DNA from 4 places in the Pseudoalteromonas sp. PB2-1 genome. Region 1 is predicted to be linked to each of the others. Evidence: predicted binding sites of a transcription regulator. Region 1 holds the regulator's gene; each other region holds the start of a gene.
The links. Region 1 encodes sigma-54, which starts transcription at its own class of promoters, with help from an activator protein. Its sites were predicted from a motif close to GTTGGCACGNNNNTNGNNT; they were not measured.
Positions count from the first base shown of each region.

Region 1 (4,203 bases):
TGGCTTAAGATCTGGCTCCCAGTGTGGGTTTGGTAAAAAGCGTGCATCAAATACATAGTCAGCTTCTTTCGGGATACCATGCTTAAAGCCAAATGACATAAAGGTAATAATAAGCTTTTTGTCTTTTTTACCGAGAATCTTCTCACGAATTGACTCTGCTAGCTGATGTACACTTAAATCCGTTGTGTCGATCATAAAGTCGGCGCGGGTAATTAGTACATCGAGCAGTATTTTTTCTTGCTTAATTGCTAAATCGAGTGGTAAAGAATCTAAAGAAAGCGGATGTAAACGTCTTGTCTCAGAGAAACGTCTAATGAGTGTTTGATCATCACTATCAAGGTAAAATAAGGTTGGATTGGCGAAACCTGGCAAGTATTCAAGAATATCATTAAATTCTTGTTGCTCTTTTGGCAGGTTACGTACGTCGATACTGACTGCTATTTTGTCGTAATTATCAGAGACGCTGCGCACTAGCGAAGGTAATAGGTTTACAGGAATATTATCAACGCAATAATAACCAAGATCCTCAAGGACTCGTAAAGCGACTGATTTACCTGAGCCAGAACGGCCACTGATAATAATTAATTCCATTTATGCCTCTGATGCAATAACTTGAAACAGTTCCTGATCGGTTTTAGCGCTGCGTAACTGTTTACAAAATTCTTTGTCTTTTAGTCTATCAGCAATTGTTGATAAGGTCTTTAAATGAAGTTGGCAGTCTCCATCAGGTACGATGAGTGCAACAAAAATATCAACAGGGCGGTTGTCAATTGCGTCAAAGTTAATTGGAGATTCGCTCACTATAATAAACGCATGCGGTTTATCAGCACCTGACATACGACCATGCGGAATAGCAATACCTCTACCAATTCCTGTGCTCCCCAATTTTTCTCGATTGAGTAAAGCATTAAGAATATCTTGCTGCGATAGATGAGGAAGCTGCTCATGAGCGAGTTCGCTGATAAATTCGAGAATTCTTTTTTTGCTATTAAAAAGGACCGCAGCTTTGCTGCAGTCCTGGCTAGTAAGTGAACTAAGTTTCATAATTTAGTGTCGAGCTAATTTCTCTTTGTGTTTAATTACTTGGCGATCAAGCTTATCAATTAGCGAGTCGATGGCCGCGTACATATCTTGATGCTCTGTAGAGGCAAACAGTTCGCCTCCGTTTACATGTAAAGTTGCTTCTGCTTTTTGACTTAATTTTTCTACGTCTAAAATGACATGAACATTATTAATATGATCAAAATGCCTTTCTAGTTTCGCAAACTTGGTGTTTACATAGTCTTTTAATGAATCTGTGATTTCTACATGACGACCAGTTAGGTTTAGTTGCATAAGCATTTTCCTTCTATGTAAAACGTCTAAATCAAGCTTTTACGCTGATTAGACGGCGGTATTGCTAGAGACTCTCGGTATTTTGCAATTGTACGTCTAGCTACTTTAATTCCTTGCTCAGCCAATATATCTGCAATCTTACTATCACTCAATGGCTTCGCTGAGTTTTCTGCGGCAATAAGCTTTTTGATTAAAGCGCGTATTGCCGTTGATGAACACTCGCCACCATTTTCTGTGCTGACGTGGCTTGAGAAGAAATATTTCAACTCAAAAATACCCCTTGGGGTATGCATATATTTTTGCGTTGTAACCCGTGAAATCGTCGATTCATGCATTTCGACCATTTCAGCGACATCATTTAGCACCATCGGTTTCATCGCCTCAGGGCCGTGTTCAAAGAAAGCCTGTTGTTGTTGAACAATACAGTTCGTTACTTTTAATAAAGTATCATTCCGGCTCTCTAAGCTTTTAATAAACCACTTAGCTTCTTGCAGATGAGAGCGAATAAACTGACTGTCGCTGCTTGATTTTACAGAGCGTGACATAGCCGCATATTGGCTATTCACTCTGATCTTTGGCATACAGTCAGGGTTAAGCTCAACGACCCAACGACCTTTTACTTTTTTTACTGATACGTCGGGTATGACGTATTCAGACTCTTCACGTACGATGCTATCCGCGGGCTTAGGGTTCAAGCTATGGATAAGCGTCATGACTTCTTTTAGCTCGTTTTCTTTAAGCTTAGTCTTTTTCATCAAAGTACGATAGTCGCGACTTGCTAATAATTCGATGTGCTCAGATAAAACCATTTTAGTTTCAGCCAAATAAGGTGTATCTGCATCGAATTGACGAAGTTGAATACATAGGCACTCTTGTAAACTGCGAGCACCAATGCCGACAGGATCAAATAGCTGTATTCTTTTTAGGACCGCTTCGACTTCATCAAGTTCTATTTCTTCTTCTTCATCATCGTTTTGATTAAAGCTTTCAACAATATCCTCACAACTGACGGTTAAAATACCTGAGTCATCAATAGCTTCGACTATAGCAACAGCAATTGCTTCATCAGTTGGACTAAATGGGGTCAACTGTAGTTGCCACATCAGATATTCGTGGAGAGTTTCGGTTGACGCACCTTGATAAATAGACTCATCTTCTGGCATTGGCCCTGAAGAGGTTGAAGGAGCTGCACTCATGTACTCATCCCACGTGACGTCCATTGCTAGGTCGTCACTAACGGTATCTTTATTGAGTGCATCACTGCTTTCTTGCTCGTACTCACTTGGTGCTTCTTCTGCCGTAGCAGTGACTTGTGAATCATCAGAGTCAGATTTTTGTTCGTTTTTACCGATTGCGTCTTCACTGTAATCCGCTTCTTCCACTTCAAGTAGAGGATTACTATCAAGCGCTTCTTGTATTTCTTGCTGGAGATCCAATGTACTAAGTTGCAATAAGCGAATGGCTTGTTGCAGTTGTGGAGTCATTGTAAGTTGCTGGCCCATGCGCAGCTGTAATGATTGCCTCATGTATCCCTAACAATCCTTTTAAATCATTTATTGATACTACTTTGAGTCAATATCAATATGTTGTCATTATTGTAAGTCTAGCAGATGCTCTAGTCGGTGGTGTATTGGTTACAACCTGAATTGCTCGCCTAGATAAACATCGCGTACGGTTTGGTCTGCTAATACGTGTTCAGGCGTGCCTGATGCAATTAGCTCCCCATGAGAAACAATGTAGGCTTTTTCACAAACATCAAGGGTTTCTCGAACATTATGGTCAGTTATTAGTACACCGATACCACGGTTTTTCAAATGCTCTATAATTTTCTTTATATCTAACACTGAAATTGGATCAACACCAGCAAAAGGCTCATCTAGCAGAATAAATTTTGGATCTGCGGCTAATGCTCGCGCGATTTCAACACGGCGACGCTCGCCTCCTGATAGCGCCATACCTTGGCTATCTCGAATGTGCTGAATACTAAATTCATCAAGCAGGTTATTGAGTGTTTCTTCTCGTTGCTGTTTTTTAAGATCTTTACGTGTTTCAAGAATCGCCATCAGGTTTTGGTAGACCGTCAACTTTCTAAAAATGGATGATTCTTGGGGTAAATAGCCAATACCTAATCGAGCGCGATTGTGCATGGGTAATAAAGTGATGTCGTTGTCATCAATACTAATTTTACCTTTGTCGCTTGGCACTAGCCCTACAATCATGTAGAAGGTGGTGGTTTTACCTGCACCATTAGGGCCTAGTAGGCCAACAATACTGCCAGCTTCGACTTCTAGTCCCACATTTTTGACAACTTGGCGGCCTTTATAGCTCTTTGCTAACAGCTCTGCTTTTAATGTACTCATGGCTGGCCTTTATCATCTTTTTTATTATCAACAGGCACTAAGATTGTATGCACACGATCCGTTGAATTTTCGTCTTTTTCAGCACTAATGAGTTGTTGTTCCATGTCGTAAGTTATACTTTTTGCACTGACTTTTTGCCCTGCTTGTGTCACTTGTGCATCGCCAACTAAGGTGAGTAAACGCTTTGCTACATCGTAACGTACTTCGTCTGCACTGGCGCTCATAACCGTGCCATCTTCTTGTTTTTCTTCAAAGTAGGCTGGCTTACCAGTGGCAATGATAAGTGAAACAGTACCATCAACCTCACCAGCATGTGCTTCTAGGCGATCTGCGGTAATACGACGATTACCATGGGTTATTTCTACATTTTCTTCAAAAATCCCGACACCATTTTTTAACTGACCTACTTGGCGATCTGAGCTAATGCTGATAGGAGTACCCGCTTGGTCTGCAGCAGCGCTTGAAAACGCAATCAATAAGCTTGGGATTAGAAGTAATTTTTTAAGTT
Region 1 is NZ_CP090667.1:3,172,783-3,176,985, reverse strand. Features, by position in the region: gene rapZ (RNase adapter RapZ) at 1-591, opposite strand, end outside; gene ptsN (PTS IIA-like nitrogen regulatory protein PtsN) at 592-1,044, opposite strand; gene hpf (ribosome hibernation promoting factor) at 1,048-1,335, opposite strand; gene L0Z67_RS14795 (RNA polymerase factor sigma-54) at 1,362-2,861, opposite strand; gene lptB (LPS export ABC transporter ATP-binding protein) at 2,970-3,695, opposite strand; gene lptA (lipopolysaccharide transport periplasmic protein LptA) at 3,692-4,203, opposite strand, start outside; gene lptC (LPS export ABC transporter periplasmic protein LptC) at 4,203-4,203, opposite strand, start outside.

Region 2 (4,203 bases), 550 kb from region 1:
TGATTGGTTTATTAGCTTGTCTGTATTAGATCTAGGTAATGAATATTACTTTGCAATCGTCGATCCTGTAACAGGTGACTTCATTGTTAAAAATACCGAAAATGATTTAGTGGGCACTGGGGTACTCGATACTGAGCCAGATGGGGGGCTTATTGGTTTAGGCAGTGAACCTTTGTTAGCTGATTTTGATGAGAGTGAAGAGCAAATGGCACAAGGAACTGAGCCTCAACCACTTGGCGAAAGTATTGATTTGAGTTTGGTTATGACAGACACAAGTACAGATTCTACTATTGCTGAGGGGGCGGCACCACTTGAACTGAGTATTGATGATGTACTCACCGATAGTGAGCAAACGGATGTACTTGCTCTTGATACTGGCAGTGAAAGTCAAAGTTTGGCATTCAATGGTGAGCCCGAAGTGACATCAGACGCAGCAAATGATATTCAAAATGACTCTGAGGAGTTAATTAAGAAACTCATCGAAGGCGGCAATAACGCTATCGATATTTAAAACGAGTTACTAAATACAAATAAAGCGCGATTTATCGCGCTTTATTTTTGACTCTGAACAGCTTATTTTAGTAGATATGGTTTTAGGTTTTGCTTAGGAAACTCACGAGTAAAGCTTACTTTGTAGTCGCGACTTTATGTCGCGTTATTTATAAGCAATAACTTGGAGCAATAATCAGGTTTACAGCGCCATCTTTTCGGCAAATAGCAAAGTGGCTTATCAGAGGGGGCTATCAATTTGTGAGGTTGTCGTAATAAAGGAGAGATAACCCAAACGCATTACGCTTTTAGGTTATGTACAATTTTATTCTCGCCCTGAATAACACTGCCACCTTGATCATAGGTCATAGACGATGGTGCACCAATTAAAATATCTTTTAATTGTTTTACACTTAGTTGGGCTTGATGTGCGGCATGTGCATTGACATCGTTTTTCTTTTTGCAATTTGTAAGAAGCTCATTCACCTGCGTGATAAGTGAAGAAACGTCTTCATCTTGAGCATCATTTTTACTCACAAGCACCTGAACTTCTTTATCAAGCGTTTGAATTTTTTGTAATAAGGCGATTTTTTGTTGGGCAATCTCTTTTAAACCTTCACCTCGTTTTGAGGCAATGGCTGTTAGCTCATCATCTAAAAGCGCAGCAATAGACTCTAAATAAGAGACTTGCTGTGTTAATTTGCTGGCAATTAAATGGTTATGATCAGCCATAAACGTCAAACTCGAATGCTGCGATGTTCTTTGCTAGTTTTTCAGTATCAATTTGATACTTTCCTTCGCTGATTGCTTTTTTCAACTCAGCGACTTTTGTACTGTCAAAACCAGATGACTGCTCAGCCTTTTCTTGCAAAGATTTTAATTGCTTTGCTTGCGGCGTTAAACTCACTGAATCTGCACTGGCTTTAGGCGCAGCTGATTTAGCCGTTTGCGTGTTAAGGTTATCTTTTTGTAAATCAAGCTGTTTTTGCTTGGTATTCGTCAACACAGATGTTTGCTGACTATTATTATTGACGTTGCTTACCATTATTTTGACCTATACATTACCCAACATATGCCTTGGTATCGGCAGGCACACAAGATACTTTAACATAAATATTAAAAATTAAATATTCACCTGTACAGACTCGACACCATCCACGCGTGCATTTAATACTTTACCTGATTTTTTGTTTTTTACACGTACTAATTCATCAAGCGTACCATCTTCTAAAGCAACACCTGTTGTTTTGATTCTAAGTCCACGTATCGCTGCAATGATGGTTACATTATCCCCTTTGCACACCATACAAATATGGCTCATGACAATCGGAAGACCGCTGCGGATATTACGTTTGCTCCGACTTCCTATTAGCACTGATTCATCTTGAATATATTGCGTACGAACAAATTGTTTAGGCTTCATTTCAAGACGCAGATGTTCAGCTTTAATAACCTCTCCACGAGTTAAATTGGTTGTTACTACTACCACAGGCTCAAGTTCAATAATTCTGACATGCACATACTGCGTCCAACTATTTAAGTCTTCGCATTTAAGTTGTACGGTTACCTGCCGATTAAAAGGAGGTTCAGTCGGAACGGTTTTACTCAGCGGTAACTGACAAGGCCTATCAGGGATTCGGCTATCAAGAGGCAGTGCGCTGACTTGTGGTGTTGAATCCAGATCAGTTATTTGTTCGCTGATAAAATCGATAGCGATTTGTTGAAGTTGCTGGTGATTATAGACTTCAGCGTGAAGTTGCGTACTAAGCAACAGGCTAGCAAGAAAATAAAAAACACTGTATCTTCGGCTTTTTTTTAACAAACTCATCATGTTTCGACTATGCTTATGGTTGAAAACAAGGTATAAATATTTTGCGTCAAAAAACAGACGCTTTGTAACCTTATGTAGCTTTAACACAAAGAAAGCAATTATTGTTCCGACTCTGGTTGTTTATCTTTAGGAGATTGAAATGGCAGGCATTTTAGACTCAGTTAACCAGCGTACTCAGTTGGTTGGGCAAAACCGCCTTGAATTACTATTATTCAAACTCAGAGGGCGTCAACGCTTTGGTATTAACGTGTTTAAAGTAAGAGAGGTTTTACAATGCCCACCGCTTACAAACATGCCAAAATCAAACGCCTATATCCGTGGTGTGGCCCATATTCGAGGTCAAACTATCTCAGTTATCGATTTATCTATGGCTGTTGGCGGTCCTGCGATTGAAAATATTAAAGATAGTTTTATTATCATTGCGGAATACAATCGCTCAGTTCAAGGCTTTTTAGTCGGTGGTGTTGAACGTATTGTAAATATGAATTGGGAAAAAATTATGCCTCCGCCATCAGGCGCTGGCCGTTATTCGTATTTGACAGCCGTTACCGAAATTGAAAACGAGCTGGTAGAGATCCTTGACGTTGAAAAGATTCTTAACGAGATTTGCCCGGTTAATACTGAGGTCAGCGCTGAGGTTGTGGGCGAAGGCGAAATTCAAAAAGATTTAGGCGAACGCATTGTCTTTATTGCTGATGATTCTGCGGTAGCAAGAAACCAAGTTAAGCGTGCACTTGAGCCATTAGGTGTGCAAACTGAACTTGCTAAAAATGGTAAAGAAGCGTTACTCAGGCTACGTGAAATTGCTGAACTTGACTGTCAAAACAACATCACTGAACGTGTTGGGTTGCTGATATCTGATGTTGAAATGCCTGAAATGGACGGTTATACCCTAACAGCAGAAATAAAAGCCGATCCAAAATTATCACCGCTACATGTTATTTTACATACATCGCTGAGTGGTGTATTTAATCAAGCAATGATTGAAAAAGTGGGTGCGGATGATTTTATTGCAAAGTTTAACCCTGATGAATTAGCGAGAGCTGTTAAAAAATGGGTTCACTGTGATTAATAATTTATAGGTGGTATTACTTTGGAAAATAAGCACTTACAACAAAGCGAATACGATCAATTTCGCTCTTTTTTAGAGCAACAATGTGGGATTGTGTTAGGTGATAATAAACTTTATTTAGTTAAGAGTCGCCTAGCCCCATTGATGGCTCGCTTTAGTGTGGAATCGTTATCACAGCTTGTGAGCAAAACATTAAGCCCTCATGAGAGGCAGTTACGTGCCGCAGTTGTTGATGCGATGACGACAAACGAAACACTTTGGTTTCGTGATCAATACCCCTTTGAGTTACTTAAAACTAAATTGTTTCCTGAATTTAAAGACTTGCGTAGACCGGTGAAAATTTGGTCTGCGGCAAGCTCTTCTGGTCAAGAGCCTTACTCGATAGCTATGTCGGTTGCTGAGTTTCAGTCTAAGCAACCTGGTGTTTTAAAAATGGGTGCGCAGATTATCGGTACTGATATTTCAAATACTATGCTTGATATGTGTAAGAATGCAGAATACGACTCACTTGCCCTCGCACGAGGCTTGTCGATGGAAAGGCGGCAAAAGTTCTTTAAGGATAGTGGCAATGGTATGGCGCAGGTGGTTGATCCAATAAGAAAAATGGTCAGTTTTAGGCATCTAAACTTATTAGATTCTTATGCCTTGATGGGCAAGTTTGATATTATTTTTTGCCGCAATGTACTGATTTACTTTTCACCAGAGGTTAAGGCAAAAATTATTGCGCAATTTGCGCAGGCACTTAACCCTAAAGGCTATTTATTTTTAGGTGCATCTGAGTCAATGGCAGGTTTAAGTGATAGTTTTGATA
Region 2 is NZ_CP090667.1:2,620,198-2,624,400, reverse strand. Features, by position in the region: gene L0Z67_RS12320 (Ig-like domain-containing protein) at 1-511, shown strand, start outside; gene flgN (flagellar protein FlgN) at 790-1,221, opposite strand; gene flgM (flagellar biosynthesis anti-sigma factor FlgM) at 1,214-1,534, opposite strand; gene flgA (flagellar basal body P-ring formation chaperone FlgA) at 1,613-2,317, opposite strand; gene L0Z67_RS12300 (chemotaxis protein) at 2,460-3,392, shown strand; gene L0Z67_RS12295 (protein-glutamate O-methyltransferase CheR) at 3,414-4,203, shown strand, end outside.
Region 2: a site for sigma-54 is predicted at 2,413-2,431, ahead of flgA (flagellar basal body P-ring formation chaperone FlgA). Genes of this name have one in related genera too.

Region 3 (4,203 bases), 700 kb from region 1:
ATAGTACCGCCTTTATGTGGACCGTAGTGATCGAATGTATGGTAAAGAAGACCAGAACCAGAGGTTAATGTCATAAATTCAGTTTGGAAACCAATTAAGCCACGACTTGGGATCATAAAGTCCATACGTACACGGCCTTTACCATCTGGAGACATGTCTGTTAGTTCACCCTTACGAAGACCAATTTGCTCCATGATAGAACCTTGGTGCTCTTCTTGACAGTCGATTGTAAGTGTTTCGTATGGCTCTTCTTTTTGACCATCAACTTCACGAAGGATTACTTGTGGACGAGATACAGCAAGCTCGTAACCTTCACGACGCATGTTCTCGATTAAGATACCTAAGTGTAACTCACCACGACCAGAAACACGGAAGCTATCTGGGTTATCAGTTTCTTCAACACGTAGTGCTACGTTGTGTACAAGCTCAGCTTGTAAACGCTCAAGGATATTACGTGAAGTGACGAATTTACCTTCTTTACCAGCAAATGGTGATGTGTTTACAGAGAACGTCATTGTTACTGTCGGCTCATCAACGCTTAGTGGTGGTAATGCTTCAACGGTATTTACATCACAGATAGTGTCTGAGATTTTTAACTCACCAAGACCTGTAATTGCAATGATGTCGCCTGCGCCCGCAGATTCTGCTTCGTGACGCTCAAGACCTAAGTAACTCATTACTTGGCCAACTTTACCGTTACGCTTAGTACCGTCTGCACTCACAATCGTTACTTGTTGGTTAGGACGAACAGTACCACGCTTGATACGACCTACACCGATAACACCGATGTATGAGTTGTAGTCAAGCTGAGAAATTTGCATTTGAAGAGCACCTTCAGGATCGGCATCCGGTGGAGATACTTCGTCAACGATCATCTGGAACATAGGTTCCATGTTGTCAGATGGCGTGTCTAAATCCATTGTTGCCCAGCCGTTGATAGCTGATGCATAGATTACTTTAAAGTCTAACTGTTCATCAGTTGCACCTAGGTTATCGAATAAATCGAAAACTTGGTCCATAACCCAGTCAGGACGTGCACCTGGTTTGTCGATTTTGTTGATAACAACAATCGGCGTTAAACCTTGTGCGAATGCTTTTTGCGTTACGAAACGCGTTTGTGGCATTGGACCTTCTTGAGCATCAACAAGTAGTAATACTGAGTCAGCCATCGAAAGTACGCGTTCTACTTCACCACCGAAGTCGGCGTGTCCTGGGGTATCTACGATATTGATATGGTAGTCATTCCAAGAGATAGCTGTATTTTTAGCTAAAATGGTAATACCACGCTCTTTCTCAATGTCGTTTGAGTCCATTACGCGCTCTTCGTTACCGCCGCGCGTTTCTAATGTGCCTGATTGCTCAAGCAGTTTATCAACCAAAGTTGTTTTACCGTGGTCAACGTGGGCGATAATCGCTATATTTCTTAACTTTTCGATGCTCATATTTTTTCTCAGAGAAATTGAATCTCATTGATCCTGCAAGATCTACGCACTCATCTGAGTTTTCACCAGATGTCCCAGCATAGGATTTAAAAGGGCGCATATTATCCCTTAATAATGGCATGGATGAAAGTTTATCCAATGTAAATTTATAAACTTTCTTCAAGCTTTTTCTAAGTATCTGTTTTATAAATGACAAATTTATGAACTTTGTTCATTTCAAACAGTAAGAATTGGCGAAATTCTGAGTTATGAGCCATATTTTCAGAGTAAATCAAGCTCAGAGTTCATTTATTAGGTATGCTCAATTTCTGTGCATTTGGCATTGTGAAAAAGCAATGCACCACAATGAAACTTTTACGCACCAAAGTTGTGCAAATAGTTTTAACAAAACCCTATTCTATTTTTTTTTATAAGCCTAAACAACATGTTAAAAATATGGCATGAAATCAGCTTATATAAAACAAAAGCAATAATGCAGCAAAAATAAAACCCAACAATTGGAGGACACATGTCACAATCGGTTTTAGATTTTATCAAAGAAAATGACGTTAAGTTCATTGATTTACGCTTTACTGACACCAAAGGTAAAGAACAGCATGTTTCTATTCCTCATCACCAAATTGATGAAGAGTTCTTTGAAGACGGCAAAATGTTTGACGGTTCTTCAATTGCTGGCTGGAAAGGCATCAATGAATCAGACATGGTACTAATGCCTGTACCTGAGTCTGCTAAAATGGACCCATTTTCTGAAGAAGCTACTTTAATCGTACGTTGTGACGTTGTTGAGCCTTCAACACTTCAAGGTTACGAGCGTGATCCACGTTCTGTTGCAAAACGCGCTGAAGAATACATGCGTTCAACAGGTATCGCTGATACTGTTTTATTCGGCCCAGAGCCAGAGTTCTTCCTATTTGATGATGTAAAATACAAATCAGACATGTCAGGTTCTATGTACAAAATTGATGATATCGAAGCTGCATGGAACTCAGATAAAGACTACGAAGGTGGCAACAAAGGCCATCGTCCAGGCGTTAAAGGTGGTTACTTCCCATGTTCACCTATTGATTCATCACACGACTGGCGTTCAGCTACATGTTTAGTTCTTGAAGAACTAGGCCAAGTTGTAGAAGCTCATCACCATGAAGTTGCAACTGCGGGTCAAAACGAAATCGCAACACGCTTCAATACCATGGTATTAAAAGCAGACGAAATCCAAGAGATGAAATATGTTATCCATAACATGGCTCACCTTTATGGTAAGACAGCAACCTTCATGCCTAAGCCTCTTGTAGGTGATAACGGTTCTGGTATGCACTGTCACCAATCTTTAGGTAAAGATGGCGTAAACATCTTCGCTGGTGACAAGTACGCGGGTCTTTCTGAAGAAGCACTTTACTACATCGGTGGTATCATCAAGCACGCTAAAGCAATCAACGCATTCGCTAACGCGTCAACTAACTCGTACAAACGTCTAGTACCAGGCTTTGAAGCACCAGTAATGCTTGCATACTCTGCACGTAACCGCTCTGCTTCAATCCGTATCCCTGTGGTACCGTCTGCAAAAGCACGTCGTATCGAGGTACGTTTCCCAGATCCAACAGCTAACCCATACCTAGCATTCTCAGCAATGCTTATGGCTGGCCTTGACGGTATCAAAAACAAGATCCACCCTGGCGATGCTATGGATAAAGATTTATACGACTTACCAGCTGAAGAAGCTGCTGAGATCCCACAAGTTGCCTCTTCACTAAGCGAAGCACTTGCTTCTTTAGACGCTGACCGTGAGTTCTTGACCCAAGGTGGTGTATTCACTGACGATCTAATCGATGCATACATCTCACTGAAGAACAAAGAAGTTGAAAAGCTTAACATGACAACTCACCCAGTTGAGTTTGAAATGTACTACAGCGTGTAATTACGCTGTAGCAGAATTATCTATATCAGATAATAAATGTGTGTTCTCAAGCCCGCTTTGCGGGCTTTTTTAATGGTAATTCGACGTATTCTCCTCTACAGTTTTAAATAGATTAAGAAATGCAGGGTTGCAGAGTGAAAAGCATAACTTTATTGTTAGCAGTACTAATTTTTGTTAGTACTTTTAGCCATGGTACCGCTCAGAAGAAAGTGTATTCGTGGAAGGATAGAAATGGTGTTTTAGTCTTTTCTGATACACCACGTCCAGGCGCAACTGAAGTAAAGCTAAATACGCAAAATCTCACTATGCCAGCGACCGATACGAGCATTCTAGATAGCAGCCCGAACGTTACACCGGTTAATTTTAAAGTGACAATAGCCTCACCTGAAAATGAAGCCACCGTTAGAGAGAATACTGGTTCCGTTTATGTAACGACTCGTATTAGTCCACGCTTTGCAACAGGCTTTAAGGTACAACTCCTTGTTGATGGCACTCCTTTAGGTGTTGCCAGTAGCAGTACAACCTTTGCACTTAGAGAAGTCAATCGAGGCGAACACACACTGCAAGCTAAGCTTTTTAATGAGAATAATAAACTCGTTTCGGTTAGCCCAGTAAGCACCTTTTTTATGCATCGAGCATCTGTATTAAACAGCAATTAACTTTTTAAAATAGATACCTCACAATGCAGAATGGCTGTGCTAAGCTATGCTCAATCGCAACGCACTAAAATGGTGCAAACATGCTCAGTAATACTCCCTTCGACTCAGAAATACTCGACAGTATCTGGAAAAATTTAAGTACTGCCGTTATCTTGCTCGACCGAAACTTCAAACTGGTTTATGCAAA
Region 3 is NZ_CP090667.1:228,634-232,836, reverse strand. Features, by position in the region: gene typA (translational GTPase TypA) at 1-1,442, opposite strand, end outside; gene glnA (glutamate--ammonia ligase) at 1,951-3,357, shown strand; gene L0Z67_RS01130 (DUF4124 domain-containing protein) at 3,492-4,016, shown strand; gene glnL (nitrogen regulation protein NR(II)) at 4,097-4,203, shown strand, end outside.
Region 3: a site for sigma-54 is predicted at 1,877-1,895, ahead of glnA (glutamate--ammonia ligase). Genes of this name have one in related genera too.

Region 4 (4,203 bases), 1.6 Mb from region 1:
ATTTGCCTTAGTTTCATCAATTACACCTGGTCCTAATAATTTGATGTTAATGAGCTCTGGCGCGAATTTTGGTTTTCGTAGAACAATGCCACACTTACTTGGCGTAACACTTGGATTCATGTTAATGCTAATACTTGTTGGACTAGGTGTTATGCAAGTGTTTGACTTTTTTCCATCAAGCTACCTGATTCTCAAAGTATTTTGTGTTGCTTACCTGTTCTATCTTGCGTTTAAGATTGCCACTAGCAATGGGCAACAAGCCTCTAATAACAAGAGTGAGCCCTTTACTTTTACCCAAGCTGCATTATTTCAATGGGTTAATCCAAAAGCGTGGGCAATGGCACTAAGTGCTATTGGTCTTTACGCACCTGATAAAAATCTACTCTCTGTTTTTATTGTTAGTATCGTTTTTGGCGTCGTTAACTTACCATGCGTGTGCTCTTGGACCTTGCTCGGACAAAAGCTTCAACACTACCTCAGAAATCCAGTACGATTAAAAGGATTTAATCACATTATGGCAGGGCTATTAATCGTTTCTGTATTGTTTAGCTTATTTTGAACTTGTCGCAGCACAAAAAGGCCAGCACAACAACAGAGTAGATTTTAGTGTAAAAATCTTTCTATGCTAAGCTTTTAACTATTGCTCGTTTTTCTATGTGAGTTATGGCTATAAACCTCGAAAGTTATTTTTATCACGGCTTCTTTGTTTTTTTGCTGATCACTGTAATAACCTGCTCGGTCATTGCAACCGGATTAATGATTAGCCGTTTTAAAAGTAAGTCAATTGTCTTCTTTAACTTATTTTTCTATCTAGGTGTTGCTGGCTTTGCTTGGCTGTGGATACAAAATATTTTCGGGCTTCCCAGTGATTTTCGGCCCAGTGTTATTATTTATATTCTGTCAATGGTACTACTTCAGCTCTCGATTTATAACCACGATGAAAAGTGCCGCTTTAATCGATTAATGATTGGCCACGGTGCTATTTTTTCAGTTTGCGTATTATTTACAAACAGTATTAACCAACTTGCTTTAGTAGAGGCATGTTTTACTCTAACCGCGTTACCTGCCCTTATTTACTTTACTTTTACCCGAGCACTATACAAGAGCAATATAGGTAATACTGTGCTCTTAGCAGCACAATGTATTTTACTTTTAGTGCCTATTACTCAGTTAACTATTATCACTCATTCACATAACCTACTGACACTTTACTCATTAACCGTGGTTGCTCATGCCACGGTATTTGTCATGACAGGGCTTGGGCTTATCACCACCCTTCTAATCGATGAAAAACGGCGCTATGCTGAACTATCACTCAAGGATCCACTCACAAATTTATATAACCGTCGAGGTCTTCAGTATGTTTTAGACAAACGGCAGTTATTGACTAATCAGCATGCGACTTTCCTTTATGCAAGCGCTTTAGACATCGACTTTTTTAAAAGCATAAATGATAACTACGGGCATGAAGCAGGAGACCTAGTGCTGGAAGTGTTAGCAGAGCTTTTACAACGTCACCTACACCGAGAAGATCTATGCTGCCGTTTAGGGGGCGAGGAATTTCTCATTCTCAGTATCGAAAAATCCCCAGAGCAAGCCTACCAAAAACTTGAAAAGCTTCGCCAGACCATAGAAACAAGTCAAATTGAATATAAACAACAAATCATTTCATTCACAGCCAGCTTTGGCCTTACTCATTGGCAACAAGCAGACACATTTGACGACTTAATTAACCGAGCAGATAAAGCCCTCTATTCGGCTAAAAACAATGGTCGCAACCGAATTGAAACCACATTTTAATCATTTGAACAGTTTAATTTTAATTCCTAATCATTAAAAAAATTAAGTAATTAATCATAAACTTTGATCTAGGTGAAGTGCACTCAATCATATTCAGGCTACACTGATACCAACATGATTAAATTACTAGGACTTTACCATGACACACCTTGTTTCAGACTTGATGACGCCCGATCCGCTGGCTATCACCGCAGCAAACTCATTGCATGATGCTCATAACTTAATGAAAGAAAAAAATATTCGACACATTCCTGTCATTAATGAGCATGGTGGTTTAGTTGGCATGCTGACTCAAAAGATCATGATCGCTCAAGTAATGAGTATTATGGCTAACTTCAGTGCCAGTGCACTTGAACGAAAAGAAAAGCAAACTAAAGTGCAAGATATTATGGCCACTGATTTCACAAGTATTTCACCTAATCAACCATTGCATGAAGTAGCAAAGTTTTTTGTTGAAAATCGACACGGCTGTATGCCCGTTGTCGATGATGATAATAACTTAGTTGGTATTTTAACTTCTTCTGACTTTGTTCGTTTAGCAGCGGCCCTGCTCTCTTAACGATTTATGTTCCTAGCTTCTGCACACTGAATTTTTTACATAGAGTGTGCAGACTTTTCATATTCATTCAGTATCTTGTTGAGCGCCCTGAAAACAAAAACAAAAATAAAACATTAAAAATCATCAACTTAAAAAATTTCAGATATCGGCATAACGATTGCTTCTACTCTAATAACTTCGCTTTTTAAGTAACGACTAAGTAACTTAAAAGCTTTATGGAAATACAATTTTAGAGAATCTCGGAGGAGTAATGAGTAATACATCATCAAAAGTCGCTGAATTCACGGCCCCAGGCGTTAATAACGAATCAGCAGCCGATACAATTGCTATTTTAGACAAGCGCATGGTCGCTTTAATCGATTTACATCTTACTCTTAAGCATATCCACTGGAATGTTGTCGGTCCAAACTTTATCGGTGTGCATGAAATGCTTGATCCACAAGTAAGTGCCGTTCAAGAAATGACCGACACTATTGCCGAGCGTATTGCAACTATGGGCGGTGTTCCGGTTGGCACACCACAGTCAATCGTTGATCGCCGCGAGTGGAAAGATTACTCACTAGGCAAAGGGCTAGTATCTGATCACTTAACTGCTCTTGATAAAGTTTATAACGGCGTCAATAAAGATCACCGTAAGGCGCTTGAGCAACTTGCTGAATTAGACCCTGTTTCTGAGGATATGATCACAGGCCAACTTGCAGAGCTTGAACAGTTCCAATGGTTTGTTCGTGCACATATCGAATCGTCTACAGGCGAATTAAAAGGTTAACACTTCTATCCGAAGACCCCTTGCCCAGCTAGCGCTGGGCTTTTTTATGCCTTTACAGCCAACCTTTATGTTTAAAAAATAAATAAGGCGCGAAGCCGGACAGTAGCATAATGGCAATAGCAAATGGGTAGCCCCAAGCCCACGCAAGCTCTGGCATGCTATTAAAATTCATACCGTAAATACTTGCAACCACTGTGGGAGGCAAAAAAACCACCGATGCAATCGAGAAAGTTTTAATGATTTGGTTTTGCTCAATATTGATAAAACCCTGAGTTGAATCCATCAAGAAATTAACTTTATCAAACAAAAAAGTACAGTGAGACATCAGGGTATCGATATCAAGTACAATCTCGCGAAGTGACTCACGGTCTTCAGTAGGTGCGCCAAGGTAACGCAGTAAAAACGAAATATTGCGGCGAGTATCCATCAAGCATAAGCGTACTTTACCGTTGTTGTCCTCAAGCCGTGCAATCCGACTTACCGCTTGCTCTAAGTCTGAGCCATCCTCTTCAAGTACATAAGCACTGAGATTTTCTAGCTGATGGTGCATGTCTTCAAGCATATCCGCATGATTTTCGACTTTTTGATCAAATAAAGTTACGAGTAATTGTTTAGGGTTATCACACGCCACTTGCCCTTTACGAGCACGGAGTCTTAATAAACGAAAATCAGCTAATTCATCATCACGAATCGTCAATAAACAATTATCTTGCAGTAAACACGCAACTGTCACCGTATTAAAACGTCCTTCATTTGGCGACATAAACAGAGCATGTACATGAAGCCCTTCATGATCAATAAAGCAACGCGACGACGCTTCAATTTCTTCAACATCATCAGCCGCAGGCAAAGTAATATTTAGGGTACTCGCGAGGGCGCGACGCTCTTCGCCTGTTGGGTTAATCGTGTCAATCCAATGGGCATTTTTAATGGATGTGGCTAATGGCGTATCGGGGGCTGGTTCGATTTGTGTTATTACACCTTGGTTGATTGAAAAAAATCTTAACATATGCCCCACTCTTTTTTACCTAAGTGACAAAATAGTACCAGCAACTATCAAGCTAAATACACCTTT
Region 4 is NZ_CP090667.1:1,106,474-1,110,676, reverse strand. Features, by position in the region: gene L0Z67_RS05120 (LysE family translocator) at 1-559, shown strand, start outside; gene L0Z67_RS05115 (GGDEF domain-containing protein) at 664-1,800, shown strand; gene L0Z67_RS05110 (HPP family protein) at 1,940-2,359, shown strand; gene dps (DNA starvation/stationary phase protection protein Dps) at 2,610-3,128, shown strand; gene corA (magnesium/cobalt transporter CorA) at 3,181-4,137, opposite strand.
Region 4: a site for sigma-54 is predicted at 2,504-2,522, ahead of dps (DNA starvation/stationary phase protection protein Dps). Genes of this name have one in related genera too.